DNA from 2 places in the Tardiphaga sp. 813_E8_N1_3 genome. Region 1 is predicted to be linked to the other one. Evidence: predicted binding sites of a transcription regulator. Region 1 holds the regulator's gene; the other holds the start of a gene.
The links. The regulator PhoB, encoded in region 1, activates phosphate uptake and scavenging genes when phosphate is short. The targets are predictions, from matches to a motif close to TGTCATNNANCTGTCAT.
Positions count from the first base shown of each region.

Region 2: the regulator PhoB is predicted to act here: its motif matches at 1,977-1,993, upstream of AB8A33_RS25875 (alkaline phosphatase D family protein).

Region 1 is NZ_JBPWQE010000001.1:5,287,477-5,292,871, reverse strand. Features, by position in the region: gene pstC (phosphate ABC transporter permease subunit PstC) at 1-188, shown strand, start outside; gene pstA (phosphate ABC transporter permease PstA) at 190-1,035, shown strand; gene pstB (phosphate ABC transporter ATP-binding protein PstB) at 1,032-1,859, shown strand; gene phoU (phosphate signaling complex protein PhoU) at 1,888-2,601, shown strand; gene phoB (phosphate regulon transcriptional regulator PhoB) at 2,693-3,397, shown strand; gene AB8A33_RS25050 (GcrA family cell cycle regulator) at 3,630-4,139, opposite strand; gene AB8A33_RS25045 (aspartate aminotransferase family protein) at 4,587-5,395, shown strand, end outside.
Region 2 is NZ_JBPWQE010000001.1:5,474,321-5,479,715, forward strand. Features, by position in the region: gene typA (translational GTPase TypA) at 1-115, opposite strand, end outside; gene AB8A33_RS25875 (alkaline phosphatase D family protein) at 359-1,927, opposite strand; cobalamin riboswitch at 2,071-2,262, shown strand; gene AB8A33_RS25880 (TonB-dependent receptor) at 2,369-4,639, shown strand; gene AB8A33_RS25885 (PepSY domain-containing protein) at 4,642-5,395, shown strand, end outside.

The sequences.
Region 1 (5,395 bases):
TCACAGGCTCGATCTTTGGCCCGGGCACCACGATCTCGGCAGCCATCGCCAGCGAGTTCGCGGAGAGCGACGGTCTGCATCAATCGGGTCTGATCCTGCTCGGCCTCCTGCTGTTCGTGCTGACATTCTTCGTGCTCTCGGCAGCGCGCCTGATGCTGCTACGTCTGGAAAAGAAGGCGGGCAACTAACATGAACCCGATTTACGCATCCCGCCGTCGCCACGATACGATCATCCGCCTGCTCTGTGTCGGTGCCGCCCTGTTCGGCGTCACCTGGCTCGCGCTGATCCTGTTCACGCTGTTCTACAACGGTCTCGCTGGCATTAGCCTGCAGATATTCACCCAGAACACGCCGCCGCCCGGCTCCATGGAAGGCGGCCTGCTCAATGCCATCGTCGGTTCGGTCATCATGACCGCGATCGGCGTCGGCATAGGCGCACCGCTCGGCCTGTTTGCCGGCACCTATCTCGCTGAATACGGCAAGCACGACAAGCTCACCTCGGTGATCCGCTTCATCAACGACGTGTTGCTGTCGGCCCCGTCCATCATCATCGGCCTGTTCGTCTATGGTGCGGTGGTGGTTCCGATGGGCGGCTTCTCGGCTCTCGCCGGTTCGCTTGCGCTCGCCGTGATCGTGATCCCCGTCGTGGTTCGCACCACGGAAGACATGCTTGGTCTCGTGCCGAACCCGCTGCGTGAAGCGGCCTCGGCGCTCGGCCTGCCGCGCTCCCTGGTCATCAAGCGGATCGCTTATCGTGCGGCCCGTTCCGGTCTGATCACGGGCGTGCTGCTGGCGACCGCGCGCGTCGCCGGTGAAACGGCGCCGCTGCTGTTCACCGCGCTGAGCAACCAGTTCTTCAGTCTCGATCTCACCAAGACGATGGCCAACCTGCCGGTGACCATCAACAACTTCGTGCAGAGCCCCTACGAGTACTGGAAGCAGCTCGCCTGGAGCGGTGCCCTGATCATCACCTTGACCGTACTTGCCCTTAACATTGGCGCGCGCATTCTCGGCGCCGAGAGGACAGCAAAATGAGTGAGCTTTCTGTGTCGTCTGGCGTTCCTTCCGTCTCGATGCCGCCGCCGTCGGTCTTGCAGGGCGAGACCCGTCCCAAGGTCACCGTGCGCGACCTGAACTTCTACTATGGCGAACACCACGCTCTGAAGAAGATCAATCTGACGCTGATGGCGAACCGCGTGACGGCGTTCATCGGCCCGTCAGGCTGCGGCAAGTCCACGCTGCTGCGCATCTTCAACCGGATGTATGATCTGTATCCCGGCCAGCGCGCCGAAGGTCAGCTCATGCTCGACAACCAGAACATTCTGGATCCGAAGCTGGACCTCAACCTGCTGCGCGCCCGCGTCGGCATGGTGTTCCAGAAGCCGACTCCGTTCCCGATGACGATTTACGAAAACATCGCCTTCGGTATTCGCCTCTATGAAAAGATCTCCAAGTCGGAGATGGACGTGCGCGTCGAGAAGGCGCTGCGTGGCGGTGCGCTCTGGAACGAAGTCAAGGACAAGCTCAACGCGTCGGGCCTCAGCCTGTCGGGCGGTCAGCAGCAGCGTCTGTGCATTGCGCGCACCATCGCGGTTCGGCCGGAAGTCATCCTGTTCGACGAGCCGTGCTCGGCGCTGGATCCGATCTCGACCGCGAAGATCGAGGAGCTGATCGACGAGTTGAAGGATCAGTACACGATCGCGATCGTCACCCATAACATGCAGCAGGCTGCCCGCGTCTCCGACACCACGGCCTTCATGTATCTCGGCGAGTTGATCGAGTTCGATCAAACCAACAAGATCTTCACGTCGCCGACCGACCGCCGCACCCAGGATTACATCACCGGCCGCTTCGGCTGACGCGACATATTCGCGGGAGGATTTAGATATGGCTTTTGAACACACCACCAAGGCTTTCGACGACGATCTGCAGGAGCTGACCCGTCTCGTCGCCGAGATGGGTGGCCTCGCGGAACGGCAGATCGTCGAATCCGTCGACGCGCTGATCCGCCGGGACGTCGCACTCGGTGCACGCGTTGTCGCCACCGACGCCGAGATCGACCAGTTGCAGCGCACGATCGAAGAGCGCGCCGTGCTGACCATCGCCAAGCGCCAGCCGATGGCTGTCGATTTGCGCGAGATCGTCGGCGCGCTGCGCGTCGCCACCGATCTGGAGCGGATCGGCGATCTCTCCAAGAACATCGGCAAGCGCGTCAATGCACTCGACAGCGATTTCCATCCGCTGAAGCTGATCCGCGGCCTCGAACACATGACCGACCTCGTGACCACCCAGGTCAAGGCCGTGCTCGACGCCTATGCCGCACACGATCTGCCCGCCGCGATGACGGTGTGGAAGGGCGACGAGGAAATCGACGCGATCTGCACCTCGCTGTTCCGCGAACTCCTTACCTATATGATGGAAGACCCGCGTAACATTTCGTTCTGTATCCACCTGATGTTCTGCGCCAAGAACATCGAGCGGATCGGCGATCACGCCACCAACATTGCAGAAACCGTGTTCTACATGATCGAGGGCCAGCAGATCCTCGACAAGCGCCCGAAGGGCGACATGACCACATTCGCGAATGCGCCGACGGTCTGAAGCATGATCCGGAAAAGTGGAAGCCAGTCTTCCGCAAGGATCATGGCCTAAAGGCTTGTCGGACGTCACTGAGGATATTGACCATATGGCTGTGAATGCACGCATTCTGGTGGTGGAGGACGAGGAAGCCCTCACGACGCTTCTTCGCTACAACCTCGACGCCGAAGGCTATGATGTTGAAACTGTCGCGCGCGGCGACGATGCCGACACCCGCTTGAAGGAGCGGGTGCCGGATCTCGTGGTGCTCGACTGGATGCTGCCGGGTCTGTCCGGCATCGAACTGTGCCGCCGCCTGCGCGCGCGGCCCGAAACCAAGGCATTGCCGATCATCATGCTGACGGCGCGCGGCGAAGAGAGCGAGCGTGTTCGCGGTCTCGCCACCGGCGCCGACGACTATATCGTCAAGCCGTTTTCGGTGCCGGAGCTCCTGGCCCGCGTGAAGGGTCTGCTCCGTCGTGCAGCTCCCGAGCGTCTCGCCACCGTGCTCGCTTTCGGCGATATCGAACTCGACCGCGACAAGCGCCGCGTTGTGCGCTCAAGCCGTCCGATCGATCTCGGTCCGACCGAATATCGCCTGCTGGAGTTCTTCCTGGAACATCCGGGCCGCGTATTCAGCCGCGAGCAGTTGCTCGACAGCGTCTGGGGCCGCGACATCTATATCGACGAGCGCACCGTCGACGTGCATATCGGCCGCCTGCGCAAGCTGCTCAATCCCGCCGGTGAGCCCGATCCGATCCGCACCGTGCGCGGCGCCGGCTATGCGCTGGACGACCGGTTCGACAAGGCGGCGGAGTAACAACACACGCTGTGTCGTCCCCGCGAAGGCGGGGACCCATAGCCTCCGTCTTCTCGGCTCTATCCAGGACGCCTGCGAATACGCCCCAACCACTCTTTCGGTGGTTATGGGTCCCCGCCTTCGCGGGGACGACACCGAGTGTCAACGCAAGCGCCCCGGCAATCACCATCCAAAACAAAAAAATGCCCGGCTCATCACCGGGCATTTTCATTTGGTTTAGATATCTTCCAGCTCAGCGCGTGGGCTTCGGTACCGCGCGGCGGCGGTCGCTCGCCGGCTGATAGGCGATGCGCGAGTGATGTGCGCAATAGGGGGCGCCAGCCAGGGCCCTGCCGCCGCAGAAGTAAAAATCCGCGCTCGACGGATCGCCGATCGGCCAGTGGCAGGTGGCATCGTTGAGCTCGACCAGCGACAGGCGCTGGCTGATCGGTACGATGTTGTCATAGGCGATCGGATCGGGCTCCGCCTCGATCTCGTAATTATGGGCCAGCGCGGTGTTGCCGCGGGCCATCGGGCGGGCGACGCGTACCATCTGCTGGGCCGGGCGCGCCTTGCGCTGCCGCGGAGCTGCCGAGGAGGGGCTCTTGGCGCGGCCGGACAGGCCGAGACGGTGCACCTTGCCGATCACGGCATTGCGGGTCACGTTGCCGAGTTCCGCGGCGATCTGGCTGGCGGAGAGGCCGCCTTCCCAGAGTTTCTTCAACTGTTCGACGCGATCGTCGGTCCATGTCATTACCGTCATCGCCATTTTCCCTTCGTAAGCGCCAGAGCACCGGTCAGCGCTGCGAGTTGAGACTTCAAAAATCCCTGCGGTCAGAATCCCTTAGCGCTCACCGGGCGCGAATTTCGCGTCCGGCTGTTACGCCGCACTGGATGTGTCATTAAAAGGTCTACCGCCGCACGAGATGTCGTATCCGACGAGACAAAAGCTACAATATGCCGTGACTCGCGCGCAAGAGTCGGGCATGCCGCGTCCACATGCTTCTGCAAATAAAGCTGCAAAATCGGCTTTTTCTGCGACTCCGTGTGACTCGAAAGCCGCAGTGCGCGGTTGACAGTCTTCACAGCACACATAGAATAATGCCCACGTGCCGCCCGAGAAGGGCGGCACGTTTCGTTTCTAGGGTCCGTTGTTCGATTTCGCACAATTGTCATCGACGCGGCCGCAGTCTTTTCGATCGGATCGGTTATGACCAGCAACGCAACGTCTTCGCCCCTCTCTCAGGCCCACTTGCTGCCTGTTTTCGCGCGTGCGGATGTCGCTTTCGAGCGCGGTGAAGGCGCGTGGCTGATTGGAACCGACGGCGAGCGCTACCTCGATTTCACCAGCGGCGTTGCCGTGAACGCACTTGGCCATGCGCACCCACATATGGTCGCCGCATTGCAGGAGCAGGCCACCAAGCTCTGGCACATGTCGAACCTGTTCAAGAGCCCGGACGGCGAGCGCCTCGCCGCGCGGCTGTGCGAACAGAGCTTTGCCGACTTCGTGTTCTTCGCCAATTCGGGTGCGGAAGCGATGGAATGCGCGATCAAGGTGACCCGCCACTATCATTTCTCCAAGGGCCACCCCGAGCGCACGCGCATCATCACCTTTGAAGGCGCGTTCCATGGCCGCACCCTCGGCACGCTGGCGGCGACGGGCGCCGCGAAATATCTCGAAGGCTACGGCACGCCGCTCGACGGCTTCGACCAGTTGCCGCTCGGCGATATCGAAGCCGTGAAGAAGGCCATCGGCCCGAACACTGCCGGCATTCTCATCGAGCCGCTGCAGGGTGAGGGTGGCGTGCGTGCGCCGAGCAACGCGTTCTTTGGCGCGCTGCGCGAACTTTGCGACAAGAACGGCATACTTTTGATCTTCGACGAAGTGCAGACCGGCATGGGCCGCACCGGCGAACTGTTTGCCTATCAGCGCATCGGCGTGACGCCGGATGTCATGGCGCTGGCCAAGGCACTCGGCGGCGGTTTCCCGATCGGCGCGTGCCTTCTCTCGGCGGAAGC
Region 2 (5,395 bases), 190 kb from region 1:
GTTCCTGGACGCGCTGGTTATCGCGGTAGGTGCCCGACTGCTGCAGCAGCTTGTCGACGAGGGTCGTTTTGCCGTGGTCAACGTGGGCGATGATAGCAATGTTGCGAAGGTTCATAGGTCTTCTTCTGGTTACGGTCTGGGTGCCCTTAAGCGGGTTCAACAAGACATGCTCGACAAAAGGCCAGATCAATTAGAGTTGGGCCTTGCGCTCGAGCGCGTTCGATAACTGCCTCGTCTGAAAACGCGCTGGGGCAATCCCTCCAAAAGCAAACCCGGCCAGAAGGGGCCGGGTACTCGGACGCGTTGCGGCGCAATATAGGGGGAAATCGCCGAAAAACAATGCGAATCTGCCAAATGGTTAGCCCAATTTCGGGTCCAGAACCGTGGCCCAAAGGGCCATATCGGCCCGATCTCGCAAGGTAACGGTCATTTGGCCGCTTTGGCCGTCGATTTTGACGTGGCCGAAGAACTGCATGCCGGCCGACGGGGGCAAATTCTGCTTGTCGGGCCCCGGCGCCTTCACGAAACGGACCTCGGGACCGAAGGTATTGTCGAGCGCCGCCGGCCCGAAAGTTCCCGCGTGAAACGGGCCCGAAACGAACTCCCAGAACGGCTCGAAATCCTGAAACTGGGCCTTCTCCGGACTGTAGTAATGCGCCGCCGTGTAATGCACGTCGGCCGTCAGCCAGACCGTGTTGCGGATCCCCGCCGATTTGATGAAGCGCAGGATATCGGCAATCTCCAGCTCGCGGCCCCGCACTGGGCCGTCGGCCTGCGCGATCGCTTCCGAGCCCTTCTTGTCGGCGGCATTGTCATAGACGACGAGGCCGATCGGCATGTCGGAGGCGATCACCTTCCAGGTCGCCTTCGACGCCATCAAGGCGCGCTTCAGCCAGGCCATCTGCTCCGGGCCGATGAAATACGCATCGGGACCATAGGTCTCCTGCAGGTTCGGGCCATTGGGGCCGCGATAGCTGCGCTCGTCCAGCATGAAGACATCGAGATGTGGACCGTAGTTGAGCGTGCGATAGACGCGTCCGGGTTCGGTCGGGTTGACCGAGATCGGATACATCTCGTGAAAGGCACGGGCGCCGCGCGCGGCCAGCAGCGTGATGTCGCGCTCTTTGTAAGATGACGGCAACTGCTTCGATGAGGACCAGTTGTTGGTGACCTCGTGATCGTCCCACTGGCCGAAGATCGGCACCTGCGCATTGAAGGCACGAACATTGTCGTCCAGCAGATTGTATTTGTGCGCAGCGCGGAATTCGTCGAGCGTCTCGGCGACCTTCGCCTTTTCCGGCACCGTAATGGTGTTTTTCCAGATCGTGCCGTCCGGCAATTTTGCTTCGGGCAGGATCGGGCCGTCAGCGTAAATCGTGTCGCCGGAATGGATCAGGAAATCCGGATTGTGCTTGCGCATGGTGGCGAAGGTGACCATGCCGCCGTCATCGGCATTGATGCCCCAGCCTTGGCCTGCGACATCGCCGCCCCAAACAAAGGACACATCGCGGCGATCCGCCGGCGCGGTGCGGAAGCGGCCGATCACGGGCTCGCCGACGATGTCGGTATGCGAGAGATCGCAGAATTTGACGCGGTAGAAGATGTCCTGCCCGGCCGGCAAATTATCGAGCAGCAGCTTCACCGTGAAATCGGTTTCAGGCAGCGCCCTGACGACAGGCAACATGCGCGCATTGCTGAAGGATTCGGTGGTGGCGACTTCCACTATCATCTGCGCCGGGCGATCGGCGCGCGACCAGATCATGCCGCTGCTCGTCCCGACATCGCCGGACTGCACGCCATGCGATACGGCCGGACGATCCGCCGCGCGGCTGAGGTAAGGCATCGCCAGGAAGCTTGCGCCTGCTGCAGCTGACTGCGTGAGAAAACGACGGCGGGAAATACGTAATACCGAAAACTTGTACGCCATGGCGAACTCCTGATCCTGGCTCTGGCACCAGTGGCTCTAGGCAAATCGCTTGACGCTGCGATGACAGGTGATGCGCAATATCAACACCCGTCAGCACACGTTGCGAGTGACTAGCAACTTGATTGACACATTTGGAAATTTCACCTTAACGTGAAGGCGACGGTTCCCTTCGGGGATCAAAAGGGAATGCGGTGAGGGGGATCCCCCGATTCCGCGGCTGCCCCCGCAACTGTAAGCGGCGAGCCTGCGCCAAGAGCCACTGGGTATTCACCTGGGAAGGCGGCAACAGGCATTGACCCGTGAGCCAGGAGACCTGCCGCCAGTCGTGGTCACACGCGAGCACATTGGGCGGGGTGTCCTGGTGGAAGTCACACTGCCTGTTTGAAAGCAGCGGGGCGACTTGGTTTGCGGTGACGTGCCACGTAACCGCGAGTCCTGTAGATGACCTCCGTTTCTCCCGTCGCATTGAAGCGACATACTCCCTTTCTTTATTCTGTTGCTCTCTCCTGCTTGTTGTGTCCGAGCGAAAGCTGGGCGCAAGCTGCACAGCCAAGCCAGACGCTCGATCCCGTTGTAGTCCAGCCGTCGGCGACGCCTCAGCGCGCACGCCGCACCACGAACGGCAATGCATCGCGTGCTGCGCGCTCACGCCAGCAGCGCAATGTCGCCGCCAATACCGGCGCGCCGGTTACCACACCGACAGGCCCCGTCTTCGCAGCGCCGACGCTCAACCTCACGGGCACTACATCCACCGGCAGCCGCCTCGGCCTGACGCGCCTGCAGACGCCTGCCAGCGTCGAGGTGATCTCGGCCGAGACCATCGCCGAACGCGGCCAGCAGAACGTACTCGATGCCGTGACGCAGAACGCCACCGGCATAACGGCCATCGGAGATCCCGGCAACGGCGGCGTTGCCTTCAGCACCCGTGGCTTCACCGGCGTGGATTCGGTGAAGATGTTGCTCGATGGCACGCGACTCTACGTCGCTTCGGGCACGGTCAACTTCCCGTTTGACACTTGGTCCACCGAACGCATCGAGGTGTTGCGTGGTCCGGCGTCCGTGATGTTCGGCGAGGGTGCCGTCGGCGGCGCTATCAACATAGTCTCGAAGATGCCGTCATGGATCCCGCAAAACCAGGCCGAAATCTCGCTCGACAGCAACATGACCCGCCGCATCGCGGTGGACAGCGGCGGACCGATCAACAAGGACGTTGCCTACCGCATCACGGCTACCGGTAACATGTCGGACGGCTGGGTCGATCGCGGCAACAACTCGAATGTCGCGCTGCATGCCACCGTACAGATCAAGCAGACCGAAGACCTCGTCTGGACGATCTCGACCGACTACGGCGATCGCCACCCGATGCGCTATTTCGGCACGCCGCTGATCAACGGACAGTTCGATCCCGCCCTGCGCTTCAAGAATTACAATGTCGGCGACAGCACGATCCGCTGGCAGGACAGCTGGAGCCAGGTGAAGACCGAATGGCAGGTTGCCGACGGCATCTCGATCCGCAACACGCTGTATTACATGTACAGCCAGCGGCACTGGAAAGAGCTCGAAAACTACGCATTCAATCCGGCAACGGGCCAGATCGACCGCAGCTCATATTTCGAAATCTTCCATAACCAGCAGCAGATCGGCGATCGCTTCGACGCCACGTTCAAGGGCCATGTGCTCGGCATGGCCAATGAGTTTTTGGCCGGTTTCGACGTCAATCGCATCGACTTCAAGCACACCAACAACTCGCCCTATGGCGGATCGTCATCGGTCGATCCGATCAACTTCGATCCCGGCCTGTTCAGCAGCCCGGACCCGACGATTCCCGGCTTCAGGAGCGTCGCCAATCAATACGCGTTCTTCGCCGAAAATCGACTGGCCATCACCGAACAATTGTCGCTGATCGCGGGCGTCCGCCAAGATCAGCCGACCATTGAGCGAACCGACTATCGCAAACCCGCCAACAGTTACACCCGGGACTATTCTGCGACCTCGTGGCGCGTCGGCGCGGTCTATACACCGATCCAGAATCTCGCTTTCTATGGCCAGTATTCGACGGCTGTGGATACGGTCGGCGGACTGATCTCGGCGAGCAATGCCAATGCGAAATTCGATCTCGCAACCGGCAAGCAGGCCGAGATCGGCGTCAAGCAGTCGTTCTGGGGCGGTCGCGGTGAGTGGACGCTAGCAGGCTATGAGATCGTGAAGAACAATCTGATCACTCCCATTCCCGGCGGTGGCGGAACAGTACAACAAGTCGGCCAGCAATCGTCGCGAGGTATCGAAGCCTCGATCGGCCTCGCGCTCGACCACGGCTGGCGCATCGACGCCAACACCGCTTTCCTGCGCGCGAAATATGACGACTTCCAGCAAGCGACCATCGGGGTGAATTATGCGGGCAACGTCCCCATCAACGTCCCGCAGAACGTCTCCAACATCTGGGCGACATGGGCTTTCACAGCGAACTGGTCAGCCAATGCCGGCGTGCAGATCGTCGGCAAGACCTTTGCTGACAATGCCAATACGCTGGAAATGCCGAGCTACACGCTGGTCAATGCCGGCCTGCAGTGGAAGCCGGACGTCAACACCACGGTGTCACTGCGCGTCTATAACCTGTTCGACAAGATCTACGCGACGTCGAGCTACAGCGACAATCAGTGGGTCCTCGGCATGCCACGCACCGCTCAACTCGCCGTCAACGTGAGGTTCTGAGCTTGTCACGCAAGCTGACACGCACTCTCCGGCGGTGGCTGTATATCGGCCACCGCTGGGTCGGCATCGTCACCTGTCTCTTCTTCGCGATGTGGTTCATCTCCGGCGTAGTGATGATGTATGTCGCGTTTCCCAACCTCTCCGATACGGAGCGGCTGGCGACATTGCCTGACATCACCTGGGAGAAAGTTACCCTCTCTCCCGACGACGCGATGAAGAAGGCTGGCGCCGCGCGCTATCCGCGCGATCTGCGATTGAACATGATCGCCGATGAGCCGGTCTATCGATTGACCGGCTGGGACGGCAAACGGCAAACGATCTCTGCCATCGATGGCCGCGCCATCACTGACGTCTCCAAACAACAAGCGCTTGCAGTCGCAAGCTATCATCCAGCGAGCCAATCACCGCAACTCGAAGAAATCGTCGATCGCGACCAATGGAGTGTCACCGCGCGTTACGATCCGCTGCGGCCGTTGTATCTCATCGCGCTCGGCGATGATGCCGGCACCAAACTCTACGTCTCCTCGCGCTCCGGCGAGATCGCGCTCGATACCAGCCGTACCGAACGCTTCTGGAACTGGCTCGGCTCGATCCCGCACTGGATCTATCCGACCGTGCTGCGCCAGGACGGACCGCTGTGGCGGCTGGTGGTGCTGTGGATCTCCGGCATCTGTTTGATCGTCGGCGTTACCGGAATCTGGATCGGCATTCTGCGCGTGCGCCTGAAGCAACGTTATGCGAACGGCAACATCACGC